Regions from separate parts of the Pseudomonas sp. SZ40 genome, predicted to be linked through region 1. Evidence: predicted binding sites of a transcription regulator. Region 1 holds the regulator's gene; the other holds the start of a gene.
What was found. Region 1 encodes LexA, which represses DNA repair genes until DNA is damaged. Its sites were predicted from a motif close to CTGTNTNNNNANACAG; they were not measured.

Region 1 (15,944 bases):
CCCGAGGACTACCTGCCGGACGTGCACGCCCGCCTGATCCTCTACAAACGCATCGCCAACGCCACCGACGAGGACGGCCTCAAAGAACTGCAGGTGGAAATGATCGACCGCTTCGGCCTGCTCCCCGAGCCGGCCAAGCATCTGGTGCGCCTGACCCTGCTCAAGCTGCAGGCCGAGCGCCTGGGCATCAAGAAGATCGATGCCGGGCCGCAGGGTGGGCGCATCGAGTTCGCAGCGGAAACCCCGGTCGATCCGCTGACGCTGATCAAGCTGATCCAGAGCGCGCCGAACCGCTACAAGTTCGAAGGCGCCACGCTGTTCCGCTTCTCCATCCCCATGGAGCGGGCGGAAGAACGCTTCAACACGCTGGAAGCCTTGCTCGAACGCCTGCTGGCGACGGTGAAGGACTGAAAACGATCAGGGCCGCACAAGCGGCCCTGATCGCTTGTGGCCAGTATCGAGCGAAGGGATGACCGAGGCTTGGTAAAACGGCCTATACCAGCTTCGACACTCGATTGGTGGGCTAAAGCCCACCCTACACATCAGCCCCGCCGCCACCTCAGCCACCGAGAGTGGCAGCGCGCCAGGCGCGCGAATCGCGGGCATGGCCCGCTCCCACAATGAACCGCTGCGAGCCTTAGAGCTGTAGGGTGGGCTTCAGCCCACCAACTGCCCCGCCACCACCTCAGATCCCGGCAAGCACCGAGAGTGGCAGCGAGCCAGGCGCGAATCCCGGGCACGGCCCGCTCCCACATTGATCCGCTGCGAGCCTTAGAGCTGTAGGGTGGGCTTCAGCCCACCAACTGCCCCGCCACCACCTCAGATTCCGGCAAGCATCGAGAGTAGCGGCGCGCCAGGCCCGCTCCCACATTGATCCGCTGCGATCCTTAGAGCTGTAGGGTGGGTTTCAGCCCACCAACTGGCCATATCACCACCCATACCGGCTTTGCGCTCACTCCACCAACTGCGCTGCCCGCAATGCCGACAACGCCTGAGCCCAGCGCGGGTCCTGGCGATAGTCGGTGCCGGGGAAGGCGCGACGGCGCATGCCGGCCAGGCCTTTGGGCGCAACCACACCCAGGCGCTGGGCTGCCGACAGCGCGAGCTCTGCAGCTGCACGGTCGTTGCACACCAGCCCCATGTCGCAACCGGCCGTCAGGGCCGCCTCGATGCGGCTGGCGGCGTCGCCAACTACATGGGCGCCAGCCATCGACAGATCATCGCTGAAAATCACCCCCTCGAAACCCAGCTCGCCGCGCAGGATGTCCTGCAGCCAGCGGCGCGAGAAGCCAGCAGGCTGACTGTCGACCTGCGGGTAGATGACATGGGCCGGCATCACTGCCGCCAGGTCACGGCTCAGGGCCGCGAAGGGTCGCAGGTCGGTCTGACGGATTTCATCCAGACTGCGCTCGTCGGTTGGAATCGCCACATGGGAGTCGGCTTCCGCCCAGCCATGACCGGGGAAGTGCTTGCCGGTCGCCGCCATGCCTGCCTCCGCCATGCCGCGAATGAACGCCCCAGCCAACTGGGTGGCACGCTCGGGGTCGCCCTCGAAGGCTCGGTGGCCGACCACCGCACTGCGCTGGTGATCGAGGTCCAGCACCGGCGCGAAACTCAGGTCCAGGCCCACTGCCAGGACTTCGGTCGCCATCAGCCAGCCGCACTGTCGCGCCAGATTCTGCGCATCGGCGCAGCCCGCAATGGCGCGCATCGCTGGCAGACGCACGAAGCCTTCACGCAGACGCTGCACGCGGCCGCCCTCCTGATCCACGGCGAGCAACAGATCCGGGCGCACGGCACGAATGGCCTGCGACAGCTCACGCACCTGACGCGGGTTCTCGATATTGCGGGCGAAGATGATCAGGCCGCCGACTTCCGGCTGGCGCAGCAACTGCCGGTCTTCGGCAGTCAGCCAGGTGCCGGCGATATCCACCATCAGGGAGCCATACAGGGGGGTACTCACAACGGGTAATCCTTAATTGAGTGGCCGCCCCGCTCGACCGGAGCGAGGCGCTTCATCGATCAGCGCCACGCCTCGAGCGGGCACCAGGGAAAGTCTTGCAGCAGCTCTGCGGTTCTGCCTGCATACATGCAGGAACAGCCATGGGACCGCATCGCACGCACAGGTTCCGTATTCGGCGAGCGAGCAGGCACAGCGATTGGCAAACGCTCGCCCGAACCTGGGCGATGCAGGAAGCAGCGACTGACAGGGGCGCTAGCTTAGGGGCAGCGACAAGCCACCGGCAAGCCGGGCAAGGCGATCAGGCCTTGGTGATGGCCGGGCCCTTGCTGCGCGGGATGATCTGCGCGGCGGCCAGACGCTCGTCGGTCACGCCACTTTCGGAGCGCATGCCCGCGGCGAGAAACGGCACCATCAGGCGCATGACCTGCTCGATGGAGGTATCCACGCCGAAGTCGCTTTCGGCCATGGCGCGCAGCGCCTTGATACCGGACATGCTGAACGCCGCGGCGCCGAGCATGAAATGCACACGCCAGAACAGTTCCAGCGGGGGAATGCCAGGCGCGGCCTCGTGCACCAGCAGCATGTAGCGGCGGAACACCTTGCCGTAGACTTCTTCGAGGTATTTGCGCAGATGCCCCTGGCTCTGACTGAAAGCCAGGCCAAGCAGGCGCATGAAGATGGACAGGTCGTTGCCACTGCGCGGCTTCACCGCCAGGGTCTGCTCGACCAGCAACTCGAGCAGTTCCTCGAGGCTGAAGGTCACTCCGGGCTTGCTCTGGCGCTTGTCGAGTTCACGCTCGAGGCTCGCGCAGAATGGCCCGAGAAAACGCGAGAAGACCGCCTGGATCAGGGCCTTCTTCGAGCCGAAGTGGTAATTGACGGCGGCCAGATTGACCCCAGCCTTGCTGGTGATCAGGCGCAACGACGTCTCGGCGAACCCCTTCTCCGCGAACAATTGTTCCGCGGCATCCAGAATGCGTTCAACGGTTTCCGATTGCGCCATGACATCCATCCGACAAACAAGTGTTTGAAACATACGTTTCAGCGCGCACGCCTGTCAAGTCGCGCAGGCCGTATTCTGGATGCTCAGTCATCATTTGGCGATAGCGTCGCGGCCATCCCGGCCGGGTTTGCACAAAGGCACGCTGAGCATAGCCCGGAACGCCGCCTGGCGGATAACACAGGCGCAACGCACATCAATGGATTGCCAAGCGCCGCTTACTGTATATAATCCCAGTCACTGTATAAAAAGACAGAGCCGCCCACATGATCAAGCTGACGCCCCGCCAAGCCGAAATCCTCGCCTTCATCAAGCAATGCCTGGAAGACAATGGCTACCCGCCGACTCGTGCAGAGATCGCCCAGGCGCTCGGTTTCAAGTCGCCGAACGCCGCCGAGGAACACCTCAAGGCCCTTGCACGCAAAGGCGCGATCGAGATGACCCCGGGCGCCTCTCGCGGCATCCGCATTCCTGGCTTCGAGCCCAATCAGGTCGAGGAAGAAGGACTGCCGGTGATCGGTCGGGTCGCTGCCGGTGCGCCGATCCTCGCTCAACAGCATATAGAGGAAGCCTGCCGGATCAACCCGGACTTCTTCCGCCCCAAGGCCGATTACCTGCTGCGAGTGCGCGGCATGAGCATGAAGGACATCGGCATCGTCGACGGTGACCTGCTTGCCGTACACACCACCAGCGAAGCACGCAACGGCCAGGTCGTGGTCGCGCGCATCGATGACGAGGTAACGGTCAAGCGCTTCAAGCGTGAAGGCAACACCGTCTGGTTGCTGGCCGAGAACCCAGAATTCGCCCCGATCGAAGTGAACCTGGAAGAACAGGAGCTGATCATCGAAGGCTTGAGTGTCGGCGTCATACGCCGCTAATGGAGGCTTTATGCAGTTCCCTCAGTCACTGAGCCGTACCCAACTTCCGCTGTTCGATGCCTTTCTGGCCTCGACCCTCGCAGTGGTCGAGCCCGAACCGGTAGCCCAGGAAACCACGTTCAGCGAGGTGTCGCTGAGAGGTGCTGCGGGTAACTGTCTGACACTGCTGGCTCCCATGCTGCGGGAACTGAGCGAGAAGGACGACGAACGCTGGCTGACCCTGATCGCCCCACCGGCCAGCCTGACCCAGAGCTGGCTGCGCGATGCAGGCCTGAACCGTGAACGGATTCTGCTGTTGCACCCGCGCAACAGCCAGAGCGCCCTGCTGCTGGCTCAGGAAGCCTTGAAGCTTGGCCGTAGCCATACGGTAGTGAGCTGGTTGCATCCCCTGCCCCAGCACGCGCGCCAGCAACTGGAATCGGCAGCACGCCTCGGTCAGGCGCAAAGCCTGAACATCAGCCTGGGCTGATCCGCAGTTAAAGAGAAATGATCACAACTGAAGCCTCGCTTTTCTACCTGCTCTCCCTCGAGGGGCGCGGGTAGAAAACCGAATCAGTGCAGGACGCGAGGCTGCTCGTCTTCCTGCTCGAAATCGCCCTCTGCCATTCTGCCGGCCATTTGCACGCCGACATTGAGCATCGCCTTGGCGACTTCCACATGCTGGCCCTGGAGAAAGGCCTTGGCATCTTCGGAGAAGTCCAGCACCACCAGTGCTTCCTCATCATCGGCTCGACGCAGGGCAATACGCCCATCGGGCAGTTCGACGATTTCAAGGAAGGAAGTAGGCATAACTCGGATTCTCCACGAAAGGCCGCGCATTGTAGCAGCCGCTCCGCTCGATCGCTTGGCGAAAAAACCGCCAGGTGCTGAACGGGCTTTCAATCAACGGCAAGCGACACGCTTACCATTCGCTGAGGCCGACGCGAAAACGCTGCGCCAGCGCCTTGAGCTCCTGCCGCCAGCTCTCCAGGGTTTCCCGCTCGAGAACCGGCAACTCCTCATCCAGGCTCACCGCTTCGATCAGCGATGTAGCGCCAGGATCGGCCTTGGCCTCACGTGGTGGACGCGGTGGCTTGAACAGTTGCGCATGGGCCGCCAGCAACTGGCCGAGCCAGGTGTGCGCGTTCTCGGACAGCTCCACCAGTTCGGCAAGCTCCGGGGTCGGTGCAGCCGCCAGGTTGTGGCGATCCAGCAGCAGCTCGGCCCGCGCGGCACCGCTGTTCGGCAAGCGATAGAAGCCGGCGATCTCGTGGCAGAGGCCCAATAGCGCCCCATACAGGTGAAACAGCGTGGCCTCTCGCTCGGCCTGCACCAGCGCCTGGGCATTCATCGCCCGGCCCTCTTCGGCCTTGCGCCAGGACTCCAGAGAGAGCCCGGCGTAGAAAATCTTCTGATTGGTGCGGGTATACAGTTCGCCAGCCATATGCACTCTCCAGATAGCCTCAGGCACGCTCCACGAGAGCGTGCCTGGCGCGGATCAACGCTTGTCTTCGACCTTCCACTTGCCGCCGTCGAAGAACGCCTTCCAGCCGGTGGGCTTGCCGTCCACTTCGGTCTGTACGTACTGCTCCTTGGTCTTGCGGCTGTAACGGATGACCGCAGCGCGACCTTCAGGATCCTTGGCCGGCGCATCGATCAGGAAGTGGTACTTCGGATCGATCTCGTCCTTGTGCGGGATCAGTTCGAGCACTAGCGGTGCACGGGTCTCGCGGTTTTTCGGGAACTGGCTGGCAGCCAGGAACAAGCCCGAGGCGCCATCACGCAGCACGTAGGTGTCATCGACCTTCTCGCACTTGAGCTCCGGCATCTTCACCGCATCCATCTTGGGTGGCGCGGGCTCGCCGCTGCGCAGCAGCTTGCGGGTGTTCTTGCACTCGCTGTTGGTGCAGCCGAAGAACTTGCCGAAGCGCCCGGTCTTGAGCTGCATCTGGCTGCCGCACTTGTCGCACTCCAGGCTCGGCCCTTCGTAGCCCTTGATGCGGAACTGGCCCTGCTCGATCTCATAACCGGCGCAGTCCGGGTTGTTGCCGCAGATGTGCAGTTTGCGCGTTTCGTCCAGCAGATAGGCATCCATGGCCGTCGCACAGATCGGGCAGCGGTGCTTGCCAAGCAGTACACGGGACTCGGACTCGCCCTCGTCATCCGCGGCGATCTCGTCACCGGGCACCAGGTTGACGGTGGCCTTGCAGCGCTCCTTCGGTGGCAGGGCATAGCCCGAGCAGCCGAGGAACACGCCGGTGGAGGCGGTACGGATCATCATCGGCCGGCCACAATCGCGGCACGCGATATCGGTCAGCGTTGGCGTGTTGGCACGCATGCCATTGTCGCCATCGGCGGCCACTTCGAGCTTCTTCTTGAAGTCGCCGTAGAACTCGTCGAGCAAGTGCTTCCACTCTCGCTCGCCCTGGGCCACGTCATCGAGGTTCTCTTCCATGCCGGCGGTGAAGCCGTAGTCCATCAGGTCGGAGAAGCTCTCGGAAAGGCGCTCGGTGACGATGTCGCCCATTTTTTCCGAATAGAAGCGGCGGTTGTGCAACGCCACGTAGCCACGATCCTGAATGGTGGAAATGATCGCTGCGTAGGTGGACGGACGACCGATCCCGCGCTTCTCCATTTCCTTGACCAGGCTGGCTTCCGAGTAGCGTGCCGGCGGCTTGGTGAAGTGCTGGCTGGGGTCGAGCTTGATCAGCTTGAGCGCCTCGCCCTCTTTCATTTCCGGCAGCACGGCGTCGTCGCCCGGCTTGCTGATTTGCGGCAATGCGCGGGTGTAACCGTCGAACTTGAGAATACGGCCCTTGGCACGCAGCTCGAACTGGGCGGCAGTGACGGTGACGGTGGTCGACAGGTATTCGGCCGGCAGCATCTGGCAGGCAACGAACTGGCGCCAGATCAGCTCGTACAGGCGCTCGGCATCGCGCTCCATGCCGGACAGCTGGGTCGGCCGCAGATTGACGTCGGAAGGACGAATCGCTTCGTGCGCCTCCTGGGCGCCCTCCTTGCTGGAGTAGACGTTGGGCTTCTCCGGGAGGTATTTCTTGCCGTACTCCCCATCGATGAAGCCGCGCACCATTTCGATGGCATCGGCCGACAGGTTGGTGGAGTCGGTACGCATGTAAGTGATGTAGCCCGCCTCGTAGAGACGCTGGGCCATCATCATGGTCTTCTTCACACCGAAACCGAGGCGCGTGCTCGCGGCCTGCTGCAGCGTGGAGGTGATGAACGGTGCCGACGGCTTGCTGCTGGTCGGTTTGTCCTCACGCTTGGCGATGCTGTAGCTCGACGCCTTGAGGGTCGCCAGCGCTGCCATGGCCTGGGCTTCGTTGAGCGGCTTGAAGGCCGCACCGTTCTCGCGGGCCACTTCGAAGCGCACGTTGGCACCCTTGGCGGTGCCCAGGTCGGCGTGCACTTCCCAGTATTCTTCAGGGACGAACGCGCGGATTTCCTTCTCACGCTCGACCACCAGCTTCACGGCAACGGACTGCACCCGGCCGGCGGACAGGCCACGGGCGATCTTCGCCCACAGCAGCGGCGAAACCATGTAGCCCACCACGCGATCGAGGAAGCGGCGCGCCTGCTGGGCATTGACCCGATTGATATCCAGCTCGCCCGGGGCGGAGAACGCCTCCTGGATGGCCTTCTTGGTGATTTCGTTGAACACCACGCGCTTGTAGCGGCTGTCGTCGCCACCGATGGACTCGCGCAGGTGCCAGGCGATCGCCTCCCCCTCTCTATCCAAGTCGGTCGCGAGATAGATGGTGTCGGCTTCCTTGGCCAGGCGACGCAGTTCCTCGACCACCTTTTCCTTGCCGGGCAGGATCTCGTACTTGGCCTTCCAGCCGTGCTCGGGATCGACGCCCATGCGGTTGAACAGCTGACGCTTGGCCTTTTCCTTGGGCGACAGGGCCGGCGTTTCGCCAGCTGCAGCCTTGCCGCGCTTGGCAGGCTCTTTGGCTGCCGCCCCGCCACTGGTGGGGAGGTCGCGGATGTGGCCGATGCTCGACTTCACCACGTACTGGCTGCCCAGATACTTGTTGATGGTCTTGGCCTTGGCCGGGGATTCCACGATGACCAGCGATTTACCCATGGATTGGAAAATTCCTGAAATTCGGTAATTGAAAGGCGGGCTAGCGCCTGAAAGAACTATTGGGTGTCTCGGTTCGACGCACGCTGCATCGACGATGAAAGCGTCCGCTCGACAGAGCGAACACCGAAAAAACGTGGCGCTGCCGCTTGTACCACATCGATCCTGTCGTCATCCAACGGACCACGAGTGCCCTGCGACCTGCTTTGGCCCCGCTATATATAGTGGCGGTCAAGCCGAGGTCAAGGGCGAGTGTTTTTTGCCGCCGCCTCAGGGACGACGCAAAACGCTCGGTTCGCCCTCGATAAAAGCAAAGCGCGGAACCCGCTTGCCGTCCAGTTCGACCTCGCCCTGGAACATCTCCAACGGGCGTACCCACAGGCCGTATTCGCCGTACAGCGCCTGGTAGACGACCACGTCCTCTTCCGTCTCGGAATGCCGGGCCACACCCAGTACACGGTACTCGGGACCTTTGTAGTGACGGTAGAGACCGGGCTGCAGCGACATCATTCAATTTCCTGGAAATATTTTTCGTTCGATAAAAAGGCTCGGGCTGCATTTCAGGCAGCGAACCGAACCGCAATGACCTGCATCCTGGGCGCAGGACCAAAAAACAAAAACCGGGGCAGAAGCCCCGGTTGTGCAACCACCTAAACGTCAGATGCGCTCGAACACCGTGGTGATACCCTGGCCCAGGCCGACGCACATGGTCGCCACGCCGAAGGTACCGTTGTTCTGCTTCATCACGTTCAGCAGGGTACCGGAGATACGCGCCCCGGAACAACCGAACGGGTGACCCAGAGCGATGGCGCCGCCGTGCAGGTTGACCTTCTCTTCCATCTTGTCGAGCAGTTTGAGGTCCTTCAGCACGGGCAGGGCCTGGGCAGCGAAGGCTTCGTTGAGCTCGACGAAATCGATGTCGTCGATGGTCAGGCCGGCGCGCTTGAGCGCCTTCTGGGTGGACGGTACCGGACCGTAACCCATGATCGCCGGATCGACACCGGCCACGGCCATGGCGCGAACCACTGCCATTGGCTGGATGCCGAGATCCTGAGCACGCTGGGCGGACATGACGATCATGCAGGAAGCGCCATCGGTGATCTGCGAGGAGGTACCCGCCGTGACGGTGCCGCCCTTGGGATTGAACGCAGGCTTGAGGTTGGCCAGGCTTTCCAGGGTGGTTTCGGGACGAATGGTTTCGTCGTAGTCGAAGACCTTGAGGAAGCCGTTTTCGTCGTAACCCTGCAGCGGGATGATCTCGTCCTTGAACTTGCCTTCGACAGTGGCCTTGTGGGCCAGCTGGTGCGAACGCACGCCGAACTTGTCCTGAGCTTCACGGGTGATGCCGTGCATCTTGCCCAGCATCTCGGCGGTCAGGCCCATCATGCCGGAGGCCTTGGCAGCGTACAGCGACAGGTGCGGGTTGGGGTCGACGCCGTGCATCATGCCGACGTGGCCCATGTGCTCCACGCCGCCGACCACGAACACATCACCGTTACCGGTCTGGATCGCCTGCACGGCGGTGTGCAGCGCGCTCATCGACGAACCGCACAGGCGGCTGACGGTCTGCCCGGCACTGGTGTGCGGGATCTGGGTCATCAGCGACGCCATGCGCGCGATGTTCCAGCCCTGCTCCAGGGTCTGGTTGACGCAACCCCAGATGACGTCTTCGACTTCCTTGGGATCGACCTTGTCGTTGCGTTCCAGCAGTTTGCTGATCAGTTGCGCGGACAGGGTCTCGGCACGGGTATTACGGTGCATGCCGCCCTTGGAACGCCCCATTGGGGTACGGCCGAAGTCGACGATGACTGCATCTCTTGGATTCAGGCTCATAAATTCACTCTCGCTCCAATCGTTGCGCGATTAACCAAAGAAGGTCTGGCCGTTTTTGGCCATTTCACGCAGTTTCTCGGTCGGCTGATACAGCGCGCCCAGATCGGCGTACTTGTCGGCCAGGGCCACGAATTCGGCTACCCCGACACTGTCGATGTAGCGCAGCGCACCACCGCGGAACGGTGGGAAACCGATGCCGTAGATCAGGCCCATGTCGGCCTCGGCAGCCGTTTCGACGATACCGTCTTCCAGGCAGCGCACGGTTTCCAGACAGAGCGGGATCATCATGGTGTTGATGATGTCCTCGTCGCTCAGCTCGCGCTGCTCGACCACGATCGACTTGAGCAGCTCGTAAGCCTCGGGGTCGGTGACCTTCTTCGGCTTGCCGCGCTTGTCGGTCTCGTAGGCGTAGAAGCCCTTGCCGTTCTTCTGGCCCAGGCGGTTGGCTTCGTACATCACGTCGACCGCGGTGCGGCCTTCTACCGCCATGCGATCCGGGAAGCCTTCGGCCATCACGTCACGGCCGTGGTGGCCGGTATCGATGCCGACCACGTCGGACAGATAGGCCGGGCCCATGGGCCAGCCGAACTTCTCCATGACCTTGTCGATACGTGCGAAGTCGATACCGAAGCTGAGCAGCTTGGAGAAGCCGCCGAAGTACGGGAACAGCACGCGGTTGACCAGGAAGCCCGGACAATCGTTGACCACGATCGGGTTCTTGCCCATCTTCTTGGCGTACGCCACGGTGGTGGCAACCGCCTTCTCGCTGGACTTCTCACCGCGGATGACTTCGACCAGGGGCATCATGTGCACCGGATTGAAGAAGTGCATGCCGACGAAGTTTTCCGGGCGCTTGAGGGCCTTGGCCAGCAAGCTGATGGAAATGGTCGAGGTGTTGGAGGCCAGAATGGTGTCCTCCTTGACCGCCGCCTCGACCTCGGCCAGCACGGCCTGCTTGACCTTGGGGTTCTCGACCACGGCTTCGACAACTATGTCGACATGGCCGAAGTCGCCATAGGACATGGTCGGGCGAATGGCGCTCAGCGATTCGGCCATCTGCGCGGTGGTCATGCGACCCTTCTCGACGCGCTTGCCGAGCAGCTTGGAGGCCTCGCCCAGGCCCATCTTGATACCCTCTTCGCGGATATCCTTCATCAGGATCGGCGTGCCTTTGGACGCCGACTGGTAGGCGATGCCGCCGCCCATGATGCCGGCACCCAGCACAGCGGCCAGTTTCACGTCCTGAGCGATGGCGTCGTGGGCCTTGGCTTTCTTCTTCAGTTCCTGATCGTTGAGGAACAGGCCGATCAGGCTTTCCGCGACCGAGGTCTTGGCCAGCTTGGCGAAACCGGCGGCTTCGACTTCCAGCGCCTTGTCACGGCCGAAGTTGGCGGCTTTCTGAATGGTCTTGATCGCTTCGACCGGTGCCGGGTAGTTCGGGCCGGCCTGGCCTGCGACGAAACCCTTGGCGGTTTCGAAGGCCATCATCTGCTCGATGGCGTTGAGCTTGAGCTTTTCCAGCTTGGGCTGACGCTTGGCCTTGTAATCCAGCTCACCGGAAATCGCGCGCTTGATCAGGTCCAGGGCACCGGCCTGCAGCTTGTCAGCGCTGACCACGGCGTCCACCGCACCGACCTTGAGGGCTTCATCGGCACGGTTTTCCTTGCCGGAGGCGATCCACTCGACGGCGTTGTCGGTACCGATCAGGCGCGGCAGGCGCACGGTGCCACCGAAGCCTGGGTAGATCCCCAACTTGACCTCGGGCAGACCGATCTTGGCGCCTTCGGCCATGATCCGGTAGTCGGCGGCCAGACACATTTCCAGGCCGCCACCCAGGGCGATGCCGTTGATGGCGACGACGGTGGGCACTGCCAGGTCTTCGAAATCACTGAAGATCCTGTTGGCTTCCAGGTTACCGGAGACCAGTTGCTCTTCCGGCAGCTTGAAGTTGTCGACGAACTCGGTGATGTCGGCACCGACGATGAACACGTCCTTGCCGCTGCTGACGATCACGCCTTTGATCGAGGCGTCGGCCTTGATCGCGTCGACGGACTGACGGAGCTCGCTCAGGGTCAGACGATTGAACTTGTTGACGGACTCACCCTTGAGATCGAACTTGAGTTCGACGATGCCGCTTTCAAGAGCCTTAACCGTGATGGCTTTACCTTCGTAAATCATCAACTGATCTCCACGCTTAGGGAATCTGAACAGTACACACCGGAGTCAATCCACAGACTCACGCCACAAGACACCGTAGCCGAAATTCCGCTACCCACCGATGCGATATCGGACTGGATTGGGCACTGCCAAAACGGCAAACGCTCAATTCATACGCCCGTTTGATTTGGGTGAGCACACATTCACGGAAAAGCCGTGAATTGTCAATTGGCGTTCTGTAGCCACTTGCAGTGCGCACTACCTGCTCAAGGTGATCGATCGAGGCTGCGGCGAAAAGCAGATCAATGGCGTCGATAACGCATCATTCGGTAGACATGCCCGCACCTCGATCCGCCGCTAGCCAAAATTTCAGGCCGCAGGTAGAGTCGCGCGATTCGGCTGCCACCGAATGACAAAAACAACAATAACGACATGTCGTCACCGAGGTTCCAGCATGCATTCACGCCTGCGCGCCATCTCTCTGCACACCCTGCTCGCCACCCTTCTGCTCCTGCCTGGTCTGGCCGCTGCCGCGCAGACCTCGCCCTACCTGCAACATCTGCTGCGCCTGCACCTGGCTGCGCAGAAAAGCCTGGGCGACTTCTACATGTACAACAGTATGGAAGGTGATCAGCGCTATGCGCGGATGATCGATGAATCCCGCCGGGAGGCCAGTGAACAACTGAGCACGCTGGCTGGCATCCCCGACGTTGGCGCAGCGCGCCTGCATGCCCAATTGCAGCAGCAATGGCAGGCCTATGACCGGGATCTGAGCGAGCTGATGGCCGCCCTGGCGAAGCAGGGTTATACCGACCTGCAGCCGGTGGCCGACATGGCCGCGCGCAACCGCCAGGTGCTGGCGACCAGCCAGGCCCTGTACGAAGCCCAGCAGCGCACGGACCCCGGCGCGATCTCCGAGCAGACCGCCAGCACCCGAGAGCTCAGCCTGCTGATGCAAGGCATCGCCGTGAGCTACGCGGCACGCAGTGCATCGATAGGCGCGAGTTTTTCCGGGGACAGCAGCGAGCGGCCCATCGAGGATCAGGTGACTGACTTTTCCAGCCGCCTGACTGCACTACGCAACCGGCCGGGCAACGATGCACGGATCGATACGGCGCTCGACGCGGTGACGACCAAATGGCGCTACATCGAGAAGTCGCTGCGCAACTACAACGAAAAGAGCGTGCCGTTTCTGGTCAACAAGTACTCGGACAGCATCATCCGCGGGCTGATGGAGGTTACCGAGCTTTACGCCCGGCAAGACCAGGTGAGCGAGCCGTCATGACAGCCCTTGATGAGCAACCCTCAAGCCTGGGTTTTGAGAAAAGTCGCAACAGCCTGCAACGATTCGGGGCGCGCCCGCTCACCCCAGAACAAGGCGATCATCTGCGGGGTTACTTCGGCCTTGTAGACATCCCCCGGCAGCGTGGCGAGTTGCTCGGCAAGCGGCCTGTCCGCGCAGGGCTCCTGCCATTTGTTCACCCACAGGCCCGGCTCTTTCTGCCAGTAGCACCAGCTGTCCTGCCGCCCGCGAGGCCGCGGATGGTGGTATTGCGGGCAGGGGCTCGGCGGCGCACTGGTCATCCAGTACGGCCATTCTTCCCGGGCCAGCTGCATGGCCAGGCCCATGCGTCGCGCCTCCATGCGAACGTCCATCTGGCCGCGCTGACGCCGCGACGGCACCAGCCAGACCAGGGGGCTAAGAGCGACTACCAGTAGTGCGACAACGATCCAACCCGTCATAATTTCTATCTCGACCGTGCAACCTGTGGTAAATGCTCAAATCAGCCACACTTGAAATCATTGGTCACCCTTGTAAGGAGACAATCTCATGTCCTACCAGCACATTCTGGTCGCCGTCGATCTGACCGAGGAGTGCGATCCGGTAATGAAGCGCGCCCAGGCCCTGGCCAGCAGCACCCAGGCGAAACTGTCCGTGGTGCACATCGTCGAACCCATGGCCATGGCCTTTGGTGGCGACGTACCGATGGACCTGTCGATGCTGCAGCAACAGCAGTTCGAACAGGCCAAGGAGCGCCTCGACGCCTTCGCCCTCAAACACCCGCAGCTCGGCACCGAAAGCCGCCACCTGGCTTACGGCCAGCCGCGCCAGGAAATCCACCGCCTGGCTTCCGAACAGCACTGCGACCTGATCATCGTCGGCAGCCATGGCCGTCACGGCCTGGCCCTGCTGCTCGGCTCGACCGCCAATGACGTGCTGCACGGCGCGCCCTGCGACGTACTGGCCGTCAGCCTGAAAAAGCCGTCGGCCTGACCGCTACTCGCTGAGTAAAAGGCAGAAACCCGCGTAGGAGCGTCGCCCCCGGCGCGATGCAATGGCTGGCCATCACACCAGTGGCGTGATGGCCAGCGATCGCCGCAGGGTCACGGCTCCTGCAACGACACCGAACATGTTCTTGCTGGCCAGACAAAGGCCTGACGTTTTGCAATCGACTTACCTCACAGGGCAGCGGTAAGTCCCAACCACCCTGTGACGATTGTCAGCCTTCCAGTTCAGCCCAGCGCTCCACCAGACGGTCCAGCTCTTCCTGCTGCGCCTGCAACTGCGCCAGCACCGCAGCGGTGTGCTCTGCCGACTGCTGATAGAACGCAGGATCGGCGATCTGCCCTTCCAGCTCGGCGATCTTCTGCTCTGCAGCATCGATCTGCTCGGGCATGGCGTCCAGCTCACGCTGATGCTTGTAGCTGAGTTTCTTCTTGGCTGCCGGCGCGCTTTCCACCGGGGCGGCAACGGGTGCGGCGACAGGCGCCTCGACCACTGCGGAACCCAGCTCGGCCTTGCCCGATTTGGTCTCGCCAACGCCCAGCAGGCGCGGCGAACCACCCTGGCGCAGCCAGTCCTGATAACCACCGACGTACTCGCGCACCTTGCCCTCGCCTTCGAAGACCAGCGTGCTGGTGACCACGTTGTCGAGGAAGGCCCGGTCGTGGCTGACCATCAGCACGGTGCCCTTGAAGGTCAGCAGCACTTCCTCGAGCAGTTCGAGGGTCTCCACGTCGAGGTCGTTGGTCGGCTCATCGAGGACCAGCAGGTTGGCCGGCTTGCTGAACAGCTTGGCCAGCAGCAGACGCGCACGCTCGCCACCGGACAGCGCCTTGACCGGCGTACGGGCACGCTGCGGGCTGAACAGGAAGTCGCCGAGGTAGCTGAGCACGTGGCGGTTCTGCCCGTCGATCTCGATGAAGTCACGGCCTTCGGCGACGTTGTCGATGACGGTCTTTTCCAGGTCCAGTTGGTGGCGCAACTGATCGAAGTAGGCGACATCGATCTTGGTGCCCTCTTCCACCGTGCCGCTGGTCGGCTGCAGACCATTGAGCATCAGTTTCAACAGGGTGGTCTTGCCGGTGCCGTTGGCGCCCAGCAGGCCGATACGGTCGCCGCGCTGCAGCACCATGGAGAAATCGCGAATCAGGAACGGCCCGCCCGGGTGCGCGAAGCTGACGTTCTCCAGCACCATCACCTGCTTGCCGGATTTCTCCGCGGTGTCGAGCTGAATGTTGGCCTTGCCGGTGCGCTCGCGACGCTCGCTGCGCTCCACGCGCAGGGCCTTGAGAGCGCGCACACGGCCTTCGTTACGGGTACGTCGGGCCTTGATGCCCTGACGGATCCATACCTCTTCCTGGGCCAGGCGCTTGTCGAACAGCGCGTTGGCGGTTTCCTCGGCGGCCAGCGCGGCCTCCTTGTGCACCAGGAAGCTGGCGTAATCGCCATTCCAGTCGATCAGGCCGCCGCGATCCAGTTCGAGAATGCGCGTGGCCAGGTTCTGCAGGAAGGAACGGTCGTGGGTGATGAACAGCACGGCGCCCTGGAAATCCTTGAGGGCTTCTTCCAGCCAGGCGATCGCGCCGATGTCCAGGTGGTTGGTCGGCTCGTCGAGCAGCAGCAGATCCGGCTCGCTGACCAGCGCCTGGGCCAACAGCACGCGGCGGCGCCAGCCACCGGACAGCTGGGCAAGGGTCTTGTCGGCAGGCAACTGCAGACGGCTCAGGGTGCTGTCGACCAGTTGCTGC
Region 2 (15,944 bases), on a different contig from region 1:
CAGGTTGGCCAGATCGGCACCGGAGAAGCCAGGCGTACCACGGGCAATGACCGCAGCCTTGACGTCTTCGCCCATCGGCACCTTGCGCATGTGCACGTTGAGGATCTGCTCACGACCACGGATGTCCGGCAGACCGACGACCACCTGACGGTCGAAGCGGCCCGGGCGCAGCAGCGCAGGATCGAGCACGTCCGGACGGTTGGTCGCGGCGATGACGATGATGCCATCGTTCATTTCGAAGCCGTCCATCTCTACCAGCAACTGGTTGAGGGTCTGCTCGCGCTCGTCGTGACCACCACCCATGCCGGCGCCACGATGGCGACCAACGGCGTCGATCTCGTCGATGAAGATGATGCAGGGCGCGTGTTTCTTGGCTTGCTCGAACATGTCACGCACACGGGAGGCGCCGACACCCACGAACATTTCCACGAAGTCGGAACCGGAAATGGTGAAGAACGGCACCTTGGCTTCGCCGGCAACGGCCTTGGCCAGCAGGGTCTTACCGGTACCCGGGGAGCCGACCATCAGCACGCCGCGAGGGATACGGCCGCCGAGGCGCTGGAACTTGCCCGGATCACGCAGGAACTCGACCAGCTCGCTGACTTCTTCCTTGGCCTCGTCGCAGCCCGCGACGTCGGCGAAGGTGGTCTTGACCTGGTCTTCGGAGAGCAGGCGCGCCTTGCTCTTGCCGAAACTCATCGGCCCGCCCTTGCCGCCTGCACCGCCCTGCATCTGGCGCATGAAGAACATGAACACCGCGATGATCACCAGAATCGGGAAGCTGGCGACCAGCAACTGGGTCCAGATGCTCTGCTGTTCAGGCTGCTTGCCAACGATCTCGACATTGTTGTCCATCAGATCCTTGATCAGGCCATTGTCCTGGATCGCCGGGCGCACGGTTTCGAACGACGTGCCGTCGGAACGCATGCCGCTGATGATGTAGCCATCGACGGTTACGCGCTTGACCCCACCATCCTGAACCTGCTGGATGAACTCCGAGTAATTGAGCTTGTTCGTCTCGCTCGGGCTGGAGAAATTATTCATCACCGTAACCAGGACGGCGGCGATGATCAGCCACAGGATCAGATTCTTTGCCATGTCGTTCAATTAGCTACCCTCTGAAGCAGGCCCCTTGCCGAAGCGTGCTTCGCATGACGACCAGTTATATACCGATCTAACTTACTACAAACGCTCGCTCGTGGCTGACACCGTCTGTAACCCTTTATGAGATATCTGCCCGTTACGATGCGCGTATCGGCTTGGACTGACAACCAGGCCTTTGGTTTTACTCTTCACGCTGCCCTTTGAATCCACGCGCCAGCATGTACTGCTCGCGGGAGCGCCCGCGCGATGACAGCGGCTTGCGCATCTGCACCTTCTCGAACAGACCACGAACCTGCCTGTGGTACTCGTCGAAACCTTCGCCCTGGAAAATCTTGATCAGATAATCACCACCGGGGCGCAGCACTCGGGTAGCCAGATCCAGCGCCAGCTCGCACAGGTACATGGCGCGCGGCTGATCCGATTCCCTGACTCCACTCATATTGGGGGCCATATCGGAAATCACAAGGTCTACGGGATGATTGTCGATAGCCTCGAGGATGCGTGCGAACACCGCATCGTCGGTAAAGTCGCCCTGAATGAAGGTGACATCCGGGATGCTGTCCATTTCCAGGATGTCCGAGGCGATCAGCCGCCCCTTGTCGCCGATCACCCGACTGGTGACCTGAGACCAGCCGCCCGGGGCCGCACCGAGGTCGACCACGGTGATTCCCGGGCGCAGGATGCGATCCTTCTCCTGCACCTCCAGCAGCTTGTAGCTGGCACGTGAACGGTAGCCGTCCCTTTGCGCCATTTTGACGTAGGGATCGTCGAAATGCTCTTTCAGCCAACGCTGGCTGGTCTTGGAACGGGCCACACAACACCTCGGAAGAACAGAATGAATAACTGGGCGGTCTTCAAGCGGCTCGGTTAAAATAGCCCGCTTTCCCCAGATTAAGACGCAGGGTTCAGATTATGCCGCTCACTCAAGAGCAGAAGAAACAGTTCAAATCTATCGGCCACCACCTGAAACCGGTATTGATCGTTGCCGATAACGGTGTTACCGAAGGCGTATTGGCAGAGCTGGAGCGCGCCCTGAACGATCATGAACTGATCAAGATTCAGCTGCGCATCACCGAGCGCGAAAGCCGCCTGGCGGTGATCGATGAGCTGTGCAAGGCCAGCAAGGCCGACCTGGCGCAGGTAATCGGAAAAATGGCGCTGATCTACCGCAAGAACCCCAAGGCCAATCGCAACCTGTCCAACATCAGCCGCTTTCAGGGCTGAATCAGCGGATCAGCCGACCGCCGGGTCGGCTTTCGCGACCGTTCGCGGCACGGGCTGCAGCACCAGCAGCAGGCCGAAGAACGCCAGCAGCAAGTAGCTGAACAGCTGCCAGCGAATGGCATCTGGCCAGAGCACGAGCGAAGCCAGCAAGGCCGAAGCGATTGCCAGCACCGCGAGCAGAAATTGCCCGCGGCGCTCGCCCCAAAGCGACGAAAGGCGACGCAGCCTAACGAGCAGACCAGCCTGAACGAGCACGCAGACCAGGGTGATGAGCACCATCTGCGGCATCAGCACGCCAGCGATCTCTTCGATCAGCAGCGACGCCAGCCCCACGCTGTACAGCCCCGGCACCACCATGAAGTGCAGTATCCAGATGCCGCCCACCCAAAGGGTTTGCAGCAGCATCCAGATACCTGCAGCCATGTCGGACGGCGCCAGGTCAGATGTGACGAACTTCGACAATCTCGTACTCGATCAGACCGCTAGGGGTGCTCACCGCCACCACGTCACCCTCTTCCTTGCCGATCAGGGCACGGGCAATGGGCGAACCGACGGAAATCTTGCCCTGCTTGATGTCGGCTTCGTCTTCACCGACGATCCGGTAGGACACGCTTTCATCGGTCTCGACGTTGGCGATTTCCACGGTAGTACCGAAGATCACCTTGCCGGTATGGGCGATGGTGGTCACATCGATCACCACCGCGTTCTGCAGACGGCCTTCGATATCGCGAACGCGCGCTTCGACCATGCCCTGCTGCTCGCGTGCAGCGTGGTACTCGGCGTTTTCCTTCAGGTCACCCAGCTCGCGTGCTTCGCCGATGTCCTGACTGAGCTTGGGCCGGACTACCTTGGTCAGGTGGGCCAGCTCTTCCTCGAGGGCGCGAGCGCCCTCCACGGTCATGGGGTACTTGTTCATGCCTTGATTCCTGCGTGCAGGTCTTGCAAACGACGTACGGTCTTCTCGGGGCCGAACTTCAGCGCCTCGCAAATCGCCTGACCCGCCGCAATGGTGGTAGTGCAGGCGATCTTGTGCTGCAGAGCGTTACGACGAATGGAGTAGGAGTCCGCGATGGACTGACGACCTTCGGTGGTATTGATGATGAGGGTGACCTCGTCATTCTTGATCATGTCGACCACGTGCGGACGGCCTTCGGTCACTTTGTTCACGCGACGTACCGGCAAACCGGCAGCCTCGATCACCTTGGCGGTACCGGAGGTGGCGACGACCTCGAAGCCCAGGCTGATCAGATCGCGGGCGACCTGCTCGGCCAGCGGCTTGTCATCATCACGCACGCTGATGAACGCACAGCCGGAGTTCGGCAGAATCTCGCTAGCGCCCAGCTGCGCCTTGGCGAAGGCCTCACCGAACGTGTCGCCGACGCCCATCACTTCGCCAGTGGACTTCATCTCCGGGCCGAGAATCGGGTCAACGCCCGGGAACTTGTTGAACGGGAATACCGCTTCCTTGACGCTGAAGAACGGCGGGATGATTTCTTCGGTGAAGCCGATTTCTGCCAGCGTCTTGCCAGCCATCACGCGCGCCGCCACCTTGGCCAGCGACTCGCCGATGCACTTGGACACGAACGGCACGGTACGCGACGCGCGCGGGTTGACCTCGATCACGTAGATGTCTTCACCCTGCACGGCCATCTGCACGTTCATCAGGCCGACGACGCCGAGCTCCAGGGCCATTTTCTTGACCTGGTCGCGGATCTCGTCCTGGATGTGTGCCGGCAGCGAGTAAGGTGGCAGCGAGCAGGCGGAGTCACCGGAGTGCACACCCGCTTGTTCGATGTGCTGCATGATGGCGCCGATGACGACCTGCTCACCATCGCACACCGCATCGATATCGACTTCGATGGCGCAGTTGAGGAAGCGATCGAGCAGAACCGGGCTGTCGTTGGAGACCTTCACCGCTTCGCGCATGTAGCGCTTGAGCTCTTCTTCCTGATAGACGATTTCCATCGCCCGGCCACCAAGTACATAGGATGGGCGGACCACCATCGGGTAACCGATGTTCTTGGACAGCGTCAGCGCCTCTTCTTCGCTACGGGCGGTGGCGTTGGCAGGCTGACGCAGGCCCAGGCGCTGCACCATCTGCTGGAAACGCTCGCGGTCTTCGGCGCGGTCGATGGCGTCCGGGCTGGTGCCGATGATCGGTACGCCGGCCTCTTCCAGGGCGCGGCACAGTTTCAACGGCGTCTGACCGCCGTACTGGACGATCACACCCTTGGGCTGCTCGACGCGGACGATTTCCAGTACGTCTTCCAGGGTCACTGGCTCGAAGTACAGGCGATCGGATGTGTCGTAGTCGGTGGAGACGGTTTCCGGGTTGCAGTTGACCATGATGGTCTCGTAACCGTCTTCACGCATGGCCAGCGCGGCGTGCACGCAGCAGTAGTCGAACTCGATACCCTGGCCGATGCGGTTCGGGCCGCCGCCGAGGATCATGATCTTGTCGCGGCTGCTCGGATTGGCCTCGCACTCTTCCTCGTAGGTCGAATACATGTAGGCGGTATCGGTCGCGAACTCGGCAGCGCAGGTGTCCACACGCTTGTAGACCGGCAGCACCTTGAGCTTGTGGCGATGGCTGCGCAGGTTCTTCTCGGTGACACCGAGCAACGCCGCCAGGCGCGCATCGGAGAAGCCTTTGCGCTTGAGGCTGAACATTAGGTCACGGTCGATGCTGGACAGGCCCAGGGTCTGGATGCGCTGCTCGTCCTTGATCAGATCTTCGATCTGCACCAGGAACCACTCGTCGATGCGCGTCAGCTCGAACACTTCTTCGACCGTCTTGCCGGCACGGAAAGCGTCGCCGACGTACCAGATGCGGTCCGCGCCCGGCACGATCAGCTCGCGCTTGAGGGTGCTTTCAGCTTCGGGATCGGCCGGGTCGAGCTTGGGATCGAAACCGGACACGCCAACTTCCAGGCCACGCAGCGCTTTCTGCAGGGATTCCTGGAAGGTACGGCCGATGGCCATGACTTCACCGACGGATTTCATCTGGGTGGTCAGGCGGGCGTCGGCCTTGGGGAATTTCTCGAAGGCGAAGCGCGGGATCTTGGTGACCACGTAATCGATGGCCGGCTCGAACGACGCCGGGGTACGACCACCGGTGATGTCGTTGGACAGCTCGTCGAGGGTGTAACCCACCGCCAGCTTGGCGGCGATCTTGGCGATGGGGAAACCGGTCGCCTTGGAGGCCAGTGCCGAGGAACGCGACACACGCGGGTTCATCTCGATGACCACCATACGACCGGTATCCGGGCAGATGCCGAACTGCACGTTGGAGCCGCCGGTTTCCACACCGATCTCGCGCAGCACCGCCAGAGAGGCGTTACGCAGGATCTGGTATTCCTTGTCGGTCAGGGTCTGGGCCGGTGCGACGGTGATCGAGTCACCGGTGTGCACGCCCATCGGATCGAAGTTTTCGATGGCGCAGACGATGATGCAGTTGTCCTTCTTGTCGCGGACCACCTCCATCTCGTATTCCTTCCAGCCGATCAGCGATTCGTCGATCAGCAGCTCACGGGTCGGCGACAGGTCCAGACCACGGGCGCAGATTTCCTCGAATTCTTCACGGTTGTAGGCGATGCCACCACCGGTACCGCCCATGGTGAAGGACGGACGGATGATGCACGGGAAGCCGACCTTCTCGAGCACGCCGTAGGCTTCTTCCATGCTGTGGGCGATGCCCGAAACCGGGCAGGCAAGGCCGATGTCTTTCATCGCCTTGTCGAACCGCGAACGGTCTTCGGCCTTGTCGATGGTGTCGGCATTGGCACCGATCATCTCGACGCCGAATTTTTCCAGCACGCCATGACGCTCGAGGTCCAGGGCGCAGTTCAGCGCGGTCTGGCCACCCATGGTCGGCAGCAGCGCGTCAGGACGCTCCTTCTCGATGATCTTGGCCACGGTGGCCCATTTGATCGGCTCGATGTAGGTGGCGTCGGCCATCGACGGGTCGGTCATGATGGTGGCCGGGTTGGAGTTCACCAGAATGACGCGGAAACCTTCCTCGCGCAGGGCCTTGCAGGCCTGGGCGCCGGAATAGTCGAATTCGCACGCCTGGCCGATGACGATGGGGCCGGCACCGAGGATCAGGATACTTTTGATGTCTGTACGTTTTGGCATGTTCTCTCTCGAATCCTTAGGTCAGTCGGCGAGTCATCTTGAAAGCTACTGCGCGCTATCTGGGCTGCGTTGCGCGGTACTCACTTGCTCGCCGTACTGACACATGTACTGTCTCGTCGTTGCGTGCCGGGGGCCTTGCCCAGACAGCGCTCGCTACGCTTTCCAGACGACTCGTCTATTTGCGCTTGGCCATGGCTTCGATGAAGCGGTCGAACAGTGGGGCGACATCGTTGGGACCCGGGCTGGCCTCGGGGTGACCCTGGAAGCTGAAGGCGTCCTTGTCGGTACGCTCGATGCCTTGCAGGGTGCCGTCGAACAGCGACTTGTGGATCGGGCGCAGATTGCTCGGCAGGCTGTTCTCATCCACGGCAAAACCGTGGTTCTGGCTGGTGATCATCACCACGCCAGTGTCCAGATCCTGCACCGGGTGGTTGGCACCATGGTGGCCGTGGCCCATTTTCAGGGTCTTGGCACCGGAGGCCAGCGCCAGCAATTGGTGGCCAAGGCAGATGCCGAATACCGGAATATCGGTCTCGAGCACGTCCTTGATCGCCTGAATGGCGTAATCGCAGGGCTCGGGATCGCCCGGGCCGTTGGACAGGAACACCCCATCGGGATTGAGCGCCAGTACATCCTTGGCAGGGGTTTGCGCCGGCACCACGGTAAGGCGGCAGCCACGAGCGACCAGCATGCGCAGGATGTTCAGCTTGACGCCGTAATCGTAGGCGACGACGTGATAAGGCAGCTCGCTGGCGGCAATCTCGGGATGGCTGTCATCCTTGAGGTTCCAGACGCTGGAGCGCCACTCGTAGCGCTCGCTGCAGCTGACCTCCTTGGCCAGGTCCATACCCTTGAGGCCCGGGAAGCCACGCGCCAGTTCCAGAGCCTTTTCCTCGGTGGCGTCAGCGCCGACCAGGATGCAGCCGTTCTGCGAACCTTTCTCGCGCAGGATGCGGGTCAGGCGGCGAGTGTCGATACCGGCGATGGCGACGGTGCCGTTTTCCTTGAGGTAATCGGACAGGGACTGCTTGTTGCGCCAGTTGCTGGCGGTCAGCGGCAGATCACGAATGATCAGGCCGGCAGCCCAGACGCGATCCGACTCGGCGTCTTCCGGCGTGGTGCCGGTATTGCCGATATGTGGATAGGTCAGCGTGACGATTTGTTGGGCGTATGACGGATCGGTGAGAATTTCCTGATAGCCGGTCATGGCGGTGTTGAACACCACCTCCCCGACAGTCTGGCCGTCGGCCCCGATGGCCTCGCCGCGAAAAATGCTGCCGTCAGCAAGGGCGAGTATGGCTGGCTTACTCAAGAAGACCTCCCGTAGATCGTGGAGCAAACGCAGATTGTAAAAAAGCGGGATGACGTGTGAAGGTCATCCCGCTTTTTTGATTGATTCATTCTGCGCAACTTTTAGTGGACACACTAAAGCGAAAAGCTTACAGGAAAACCCGGTTTTTCGAAAGGCATAGAGAGGCAAAAACCTGAAATCCGATTCACGGCGGGCTGAAGGAACCGGCAACAAGGCGCATCGCTGCGCCCCGAGCCACCCTGGCGCTTGCCGAAGGGGCTCGACGCGCACCCCGATCCGGGTCACTTCAGACCCAGCACGTCCTGCATATCGTACAGCCCGACAGAACGACCGCGCAGCCAGGAAGCAGCCCGCACGGCCCCCTTGGCGAAGGTCATGCGACTGGAAGCCTTGTGAGTGATTTCCACACGCTCGCCATCGGCAGCGAACAGCACGGTGTGATCGCCGACCACGTCGCCGGCGCGCACCGTGGCGAACCCGATGGTTTCGCGGGCACGAGCGCCAGTCTGACCTTCACGCCCGTAGACCGCGACCTTGTCGAGATCACGCCCCAATGCGTTGGCGATGACCTCCCCCATGCGCAGCGCAGTACCGGACGGCGCATCGACCTTGTGGCGGTGGTGAGCCTCGAGGACCTCGATGTCCACGTCGTCACCCAGCACCCGCGCAGCGGTATCGAGCAAGTTGAGGCACAGGTTGACGCCCACGCTGAAGTTGGCGGCGAAGACGATGGGAATATCCTTGCCCGCCTCGACCAGCAACTGCTTTTCAGCAGCACTGAAACCGGTGGTGCCGATGACCATGGCCTTGCCTGCCTGCCGGCAGAGCTCCAGGTTCTTCAGCGTCACCGAGGGGTGAGTGAAATCGATCAGCACGTCGAATTGATCGAGCACACCGTGCAGATCGCCGCCAACGGCCACACCCAGCTTGCCGACCGCGGCCAGCTCGCCGGCATCAGCGCCCAGCAGCGTGCTTTCGGGACGTGCCAGCGCCGCGCCGAGGCTGACACCTTCGGCTTGCTGCACGGCTTCGATCAGGTTCTTGCCCATGCGCCCGGCGGCGCCTGTGACTGCAATTCGCATAACAACAGCTCCACGCTGCGAGCCTCAAGCTACGAGCCGGACACGCCATTTCTGGTCGCCCGACTTGCAGCGTGCGGCTGGTTTCAGAGATCGCCGAAGAAGCGCTTGACGCCTTCGAACCAGCCATTGGCCTTGGGCGAGTGCGAGCTGTTGCCCGCCAGGGACTGACGGAACTCGTCGAGCAGCTCGCGCTGACGACGATCCAGGTTGACCGGTGTTTCCACCGCCACCTTGCACATCAGGTCGCCAGCACCGCCGCCGCGCACCGGAGCCACGCCCTTGCCACGCAGGCGGAACAGCTTGCCAGTCTGCGTGCCTTCCGGGATCTTCAGCTTGACCCGACCGTCGAGGGTCGGCACTTCCAGCTCGCCGCCCAGCGCTGCATCGGCGAAGCTGATCGGTACTTCGCAGTACAGATGCTTGCCGTCGCGCTGGAAGATCGCGTGCTCACGCACGTTGACGACCACATACAGATCGCCAGCCGGACCACCCATGGTGCCCGCCTCGCCCTCGCCGGACAGACGAATGCGGTCACCGGTATCGACACCAGCCGGTACCTTGACCGACAGCGTCTTGTGCTCTTCGACACGGCCATGACCGTGGCAGGAACCACAAGGGTCGGTGATCATCTTGCCGCTGCCGTGGCAGCGCGGGCAGGTCTGCTGCACAGAGAAGAAACCCTGCTGCATGCGCACCTGACCGATGCCTCCGCACGTGGTGCAGGTGACCGGAGTGGTGCCCTTCTTGGCGCCGGAGCCTTCGCACACCTTGCAGTTGACCAGAGTCGGCACGCGAATGGTCACCGTGGTGCCACGCACTGCCTCTTCGAGATCCAGCTCCAGGGTGTAACGCAGGTCGCTGCCGCGCTGCGCACCGCCGCGCTGACCGCCACGCTGGCCACCGAAGAAATCGCTGAACACGTCGCCGAAGATATCGGAGAAGTTGGCGCTGCCACCGCCAAAGCCGCCACCGCCACCCATTTGTGGGTCGACACCGGCATGACCGTACTGATCGTAAGCGCTGCGTTTGCCCGCATCGGACAGCACTTCATAGGCCTCGTTGGCCTCCTTGAAGGCGTCTTCGGCAGCCTTGTCGCCGGGGTTGCGATCGGGGTGATGCTTCATCGCCAGGCGGCGGTAGGCCTTCTTCAGCTCCGCCTCGCTGGCACCGCGCTCGACCCCGAGCACTTCGTAGTAGTCACGTTTAGACATGGATTTCTAACACTCTCAAAATTCGTACCGTCCAGACACGCCAACGCGGGAGCAAGCCCCCGCGCGGCGGATCGCCCTGGCGCACAGTAGTGCGGCAGGGCGCAAACACAGGCAAGCCGGGGCTTACTTGTTGTCCTTGACTTCCTCGAACTCGGCGTCGACAACGTCGTCCGCAGAGCCCTTGGTTTCACCGGCATCCGCCGCCGCACCGGCAGCACCTGGCTGCGGCTGTTCGGCATACATTTTCTGCGCCAGTGGCGTGGTTGCCTCGGACAGGGCATTCATCTTCGCTTCGATGGCCGCCTTGTCGTCACCCTTGACGGCAACTTCCAGCTCGCCGAGGGCCGTTTCGATGGCCGCTTTCTCGTCCGCAGTGGCCTTGTCGCCCGCTTCGGTGAGCATCTTGCGTGTGGCGTGAACCAGCTGGTCGCCCTGGTTACGGGCGGTGGCCAGTTCTTCGAATTTGCGGTCTTCCTCGGCATTGGCCTCGGCGTCACGCACCATGCGCTCGATTTCATCATCGGACAGGCCCGAGTTGGCCTTGATCACGATGGACTGGGTCTTGCCGGTCGCCTTGTCTTTCGCACCGACGTGCAGGATGCCGTTGGCATCGATATCGAAGGTCACTTCGATCTGCGGTACGCCACGCGGAGCTGGCGGAATCTCGGCCAGGTCGAACTTGCCCAGGGACTTGTTCTGACCGGCCTGCTTGCGCTCACCCTGCAGCACGTGAATGGTCACCGCGCTCTGGTTGTCGTCGGCGGTGGAGAACACCTGCGACTTCTTGGTCGGGATGGTGGTGTTCTTCTCGATCAGCGCGGTCATCACACCGCCCATGGTTTCGATACCCAGGGTCAGCGGGGAAACGTCCAGCAGCAGCACGTCCTTGACGTCGCCAGCCAGTACCGCGCCCTGAATGGCAGCGCCCATGGCAACGGCTTCGTCCGGGTTGACGTCCTTGCGTGCTTCCTTGCCGAAGAACTCGGTAACCAGCTTCTGCACCAGCGGCATGCGGGTCTGACCGCCGACCAGGATCACGTCGTTGATCGAACCGACGTCGATGCCGGCGTCTTTCAAGGCGATGCGGCACGGCTCGATGGTGCGCTGTACCAGATCTTCGACCAGCGATTCCAGCTTGGCGCGGGAAATCTTCACGTTCAAGTGCTTGGGACCGGTGGCGTCTGCAGTGATGTACGGCAGGTTGACGTCGGTCTGCTGGCTCGAGGACAGCTCGATCTTGGCCTTCTCGGCGGCTTCCTTGAGGCGCTGCATGGCCAGCGGGTCGCCCTTGAGGTTCATGCCGGTTTCTTTCTTGAACTCGTCGACGAGGTAGTCGATCAGGCGGATGTCGAAGTCTTCGCCACCGAGGAAGGTGTCACCGTTGGTGGCCAGTACTTCGAACTGGTGCTCGCCGTCGACTTCAGCGATCTCGATCACCGAGACGTCGAAGGTACCGCCGCCCAGGTCATAGACGATCACGGTGTGGTCGCCCTTGGCCTTGTCCATGCCATAGGCCAGCGCAGCCGCGGTAGGCTCGTTGATGATGCGCTTGACGTCCAGACCGGCGATGCGGCCGGCATCCTTGGTTGCCTGGCGCTGGCTGTCGTTGAAGTAGGCCGGAACGGTGATGACCGCTTCGGTGACCGCTTCGCCGAGATAGTCTTCGGCGGTCTTCTTCATCTTCTTGAGAATTTCAGCCGAGATCTGCGGCGGTGCCATCTTCTGGCCATTGACCTCGACCCAGGCGTCACCGTTGTCCGCCTTGGCGATCTTGTACGGGACCATCTGGATGTCTTTCTGTACGACTTCTTCGTCGAAACGACGGCCGATCAGGCGCTTCACCGCATACAGGGTGTTGTGAGGGTTGGTCACGGCCTGACGCTTGGCGGACTGGCCGACCAGGATCTCGCCATCGTTGGCGTAAGCGATGATCGACGGCGTGGTACGCGCGCCTTCGGCGTTCTCGATGACCTTGACGTTGCCGTTTTCAAGAATGGAGACGCAGGAGTTGGTGGTCCCCAGGTCGATACCGATAATTTTGCCCATTTCACTCTCCCGAAACTTTGATATATCCGCAGCGCTGTCGTGACCGCTGCGGTAGCACTAATACGCTTGACTTAATAAATGGGGGCTCGCCCGCCGATTTCAAGCCTGTTCGTCGATGGACGGCGGAGTCTCGGCCGGTGCCTTGCTGACCACGACCATGGCCGGACGCAGCAGGCGACCGTTGAGCATGTAGCCCTTCTGGAACACCTTGAGCACGCTGTTGGGCTCGACGTTGGTGCTCTCTTGCAGGGCCATGGCCTGATGGTGCTCCGGATTGAACGGCGCACCATGCGGGTCGATGGCTTCCAACTGATGACGCTTGAGGGTATCGAGCAGCAACTTGAGCGTCAGCTCCATGCCCTCGCGCACCGCCTTGATCGATTCGTCATCGGCACTGGACAGCTCGAGACCACGCTCCAGGCTATCGACCACCGGCAACAGGTCGTTGGCGAATTTCTCGAGGGCGAACTTGTGCGCCTTCTCGACATCCTGCTCAGCGCGGCGGCGCACGTTCTGCAGATCGGCAGCCATGCGCAGCGACTGATCCTGCGCAGCCGCCAGTTGCTCTTCGAGCGCTTGCACGCGAGCAGCCAGGTCATCACTCGGCGCAGCGTCATTCGCTTCGGCCTCGGGAGTCTGCGGATCCAGGTTCTGTTCGTCAGCCATGCACTTCTCCTCTGAATAATCGACGAGCCTCAACTCGCGCGTCTGCCGCCTATATAAGGACGATTCGTAGGGTTTCAAGGGGCGCAACCACATCACTGCACGACAGAGGACACAGGATTGCCACTCACAGACAAAACACTGTATAAATAACCAGACAAAATTCTGGGAGGCCACGCCATGCTGGTGCACCTGTCCGTACACAATTACGCCATCGTCGAACACCTCGATCTGGAACTGGATCGCGGAATGAGCGTCATCAGCGGCGAAACCGGCGCTGGCAAATCGATCATGCTCGACGCCCTCGGCCTGACCCTGGGCGATCGCGCGGACAGCGGCGTAGTGAGACCAGGTGCCGACAAGGCCGACATTCTCGCCAGCTTCGACCTGGGCGACATTCCCGAAGCCCACGACTGGCTCGCCGAGCGCGACCTGGACACCGACGGCCCCTGCATCTTGCGCCGCGTGATCACCGCCGAAGGCCGCTCGCGGGGCTACATCAACGGCACCCCCTGCCCGCTCGGTGACCTCAAGGCGCTGGGCGAGCTGCTGATCGACATCCACAGCCAGCATGAACACCAGTCGCTGCTCAAGGCCGACACCCATCGCCGCCTGCTCGACGAATACGCCAACGCCCAGGAACTGGCCCGCCAGGTGCACCTGGCCGCACAGCGCTGGAAGCAGACACGCAGCGAACTCGAACGCCTCGCCTCACAGGGCGATGAACAGCGTGCGCGCCATCAACTGCTCAGTTATCAGCTGGAAGAGCTGGAGAACCTTGGGCTAGGCGACAACGAGCTGGAGCAGCTCGAACAGGACCACAAGGCCCTGACCAACGCCGAAGGCTTGCTCGCCGCCTGCCGCCAGGTCATCGAGCAATGCAGCGAGAGCGATGCCGGCAACGTGCTGTCCGCCCTGACCAATAGCCTGAGCCGACTCAGCGGCGTGCAAGGCCAACCGGGCGCGCTCAACGAAGCCGCCAACCTGCTCGCCAGCGCACAGATTCAGGTCGAAGAGGCGGTGGGTGAGTTGAATCGTTTTCTCGACCATTTCGAGGCCGACCCGCAGCGCCAGCAACAACTGGAAGAGCGCCTGGACACCATCTATACACTGGCGCGCAAGCATCGCATTCACCCCAGCGAACTGCCCGCCATGCAGCAGCAGTTGTTCGACGAGCTGGAAGGCCTGAATGCCGATGACCAGGCCACCGAGCGCCTGAGCGAGGAGCTGGCTTCCTATGGCCGACACTATCAGGAGAAGGCTGCCGAACTGAGCGCCCGCCGACACAAAGCGGCAGGCAAACTGAGCAAGGCGGTGGAAAAGGAAATGCAGACACTGGGCATGCCCGGCGGTCGCTTCAGCATTCAACTGCAGGAAAACATCAGCAGCGAACCGAACGCCAATGGTCTCGAGCAGGTGGAGTTTCTGGTCAGTGCCAACCCGGGCCAACCGATCAAGGCACTGGCCAAGGTGGCCTCGGGTGGCGAGCTTTCGCGTATCAGCCTGGCAATCCAAGTGATCACCGCGCAGACCTCACGGGTACCGACGCTGGTATTCGATGAAGTGGACGTCGGTATCGGCGGACCTACCGCCGAAGTCGTGGGTCAACTGCTGCGCCGTCTGGGCAACCGTGGCCAGGTACTTACCGTCACCCACCTGCCGCAGGTCGCCGCCCAGGGCCACCAACACCTGTTCGTACACAAGGTGCGCGGCAACAACGCGACCCGCACCGCGGTCAGCAAGCTGAGCGACGCCCAACGCGTTGAAGAGATCGCCCGCATGCTCGGCGGCATCGACCTTACCGAAGAGTCGCTGGCCCACGCCCGCAAGCTGGTCAGCAACGCGCAGAGCTAGTATTCGCAACACTTTATTACAGGCATGAAAAAGGCGACCCAGGGTCGCCTTTTTCACTACGGGTCGTACTTACTTTTTAACGCCAGTGGTGCGCACGTACAGAACCAGATTGTGATCAACCAGCTCGAAACCGTGCTCACGAACGATTTCTTTCTGACGCTTTTCGATTTCGGCATCGAAGAACTCGATCACGTCGCCGGTATCCACGCACACCATGTGATCGTGGTGACCACCGTCGGCCAATTCGAATACGGCATGGCCGCCGTCGAAGTTGTGGCGTACCACCAGGCCGGCCGCTTCGAACTGGGTCAGAACCCGGTAAACAGTGGCCAGACCGACATCTTCACCGGCGTCCATCAGGGACTTGTAAACATCCTCTGCACTCATGTGACGCTGCTCGGCAGAGTCGAGCATCTGCAGGATTTTGACCCGTGGCAGGGTCACTTTCAGGCCAGCTTTGCGGAGTTCGCTATTTTCAACCATGGTCTGCTTTCTCGCGGAAGCGCTTCGCAGCTTCCCTTATTGCGGGTATGATCGGGGTTTACGTTGCCCAGCCAAGATAGTGGAAGACGCCCACCGATGCAAAAAACCAAACTCCTGCTGACCAGCCTCATGTTCATGGGGCTCATCGCACTCGCCGGTTGCTCATTCCCCGGGGTTTATAAAATCGACATCCAACAGGGCAATGTCGTCACGCAGGACATGATAGACCAGTTGAGGCCGGGAATGACCCGACGCCAAGTGCGGTTTATCATGGGCAATCCCCTGCTGACCGACACCTTCCACGCCAACCGCTGGGATTACCTGTACAGCATGCAGGCTGGCGGCAGCCAGCGTCAGCAAGAGCGCGTAAGCGTCGTGTTCAACGGCGACGACCAGCTGGTCGGCCTGTCCGGTGACTTCATGCCAGGCGTCAGCCGTGATGACGCGATCCTCGGCCGTGACGGCGCTCCGCAGACTGCGCCGACCGAGCAGCAGGATGAACCTGCAGCCCCTGGCTCGCTGCTCGAACAGATCCAGCGTGATGTGGATAACGTCGAAACCGTACCGGTACCGACGCCGGAGCCACTGGAAACCTCCCCCCAGTAAGTGCTCCCGTATGAAAAAGCCCTGGCCAGTGCCGGGGCTTTTTATTGCTCGAACGAAACTGCGGCATCCACTGCCTGCTCGCCCAGCTCAACGCCCGTTACGGTCTTGCGCCAGTTTTGCCCGCTCGACAGCCTGAGCTGCTCGACGCTTGCGTACGTCTTTGGGATCGGCGAGCAGCGGACGATAGATCTCGACGCGATCCCCCTCTTCCAGCAAGCGAGTCTC

Region 2: recN (DNA repair protein RecN) is a predicted target of LexA. The motif match lies at 12,918-12,933, and genes of this name have one in related genera.

Annotation. Positions count from the first base shown of each region.
Region 1 covers NZ_JBQWIF010000017.1:49,536-65,479, reverse strand. The annotation lists gene mfd (transcription-repair coupling factor) at 1-411, shown strand, start outside; gene nagZ (beta-N-acetylhexosaminidase) at 953-1,951, opposite strand; gene ACT9T4_RS14965 (TetR/AcrR family transcriptional regulator) at 2,262-2,966, opposite strand; gene lexA (transcriptional repressor LexA) at 3,230-3,841, shown strand; gene sulA (SOS-induced cell division inhibitor SulA) at 3,852-4,310, shown strand; gene ACT9T4_RS14950 (hypothetical protein) at 4,394-4,630, opposite strand; gene ACT9T4_RS14945 (DUF6586 family protein) at 4,743-5,264, opposite strand; gene topA (type I DNA topoisomerase) at 5,319-7,925, opposite strand; gene ACT9T4_RS14935 (DUF1653 domain-containing protein) at 8,193-8,429, opposite strand; gene fadA (acetyl-CoA C-acyltransferase FadA) at 8,580-9,755, opposite strand; gene fadB (fatty acid oxidation complex subunit alpha FadB) at 9,786-11,933, opposite strand; gene ACT9T4_RS14920 (hypothetical protein) at 12,367-13,197, shown strand; gene ACT9T4_RS14915 (hypothetical protein) at 13,218-13,655, opposite strand; gene ACT9T4_RS14910 (universal stress protein) at 13,744-14,187, shown strand; gene ACT9T4_RS14905 (ATP-binding cassette domain-containing protein) at 14,414-15,944, opposite strand, start outside.
Region 2 covers NZ_JBQWIF010000004.1:110,004-125,947, forward strand. The annotation lists gene ftsH (ATP-dependent zinc metalloprotease FtsH) at 1-1,098, opposite strand, end outside; gene rlmE (23S rRNA (uridine(2552)-2'-O)-methyltransferase RlmE) at 1,286-1,918, opposite strand; gene yhbY (ribosome assembly RNA-binding protein YhbY) at 2,017-2,328, shown strand; gene ACT9T4_RS05540 (DUF4149 domain-containing protein) at 2,338-2,790, opposite strand; gene greA (transcription elongation factor GreA) at 2,768-3,244, opposite strand; gene carB (carbamoyl-phosphate synthase large subunit) at 3,241-6,462, opposite strand; gene carA (glutamine-hydrolyzing carbamoyl-phosphate synthase small subunit) at 6,638-7,774, opposite strand; gene dapB (4-hydroxy-tetrahydrodipicolinate reductase) at 8,056-8,856, opposite strand; gene dnaJ (molecular chaperone DnaJ) at 8,940-10,067, opposite strand; gene dnaK (molecular chaperone DnaK) at 10,191-12,113, opposite strand; gene grpE (nucleotide exchange factor GrpE) at 12,213-12,779, opposite strand; gene recN (DNA repair protein RecN) at 12,957-14,630, shown strand; gene fur (ferric iron uptake transcriptional regulator) at 14,700-15,113, opposite strand; gene ACT9T4_RS05590 (outer membrane protein assembly factor BamE) at 15,210-15,719, shown strand; gene ACT9T4_RS05595 (RnfH family protein) at 15,807-15,944, opposite strand, start outside.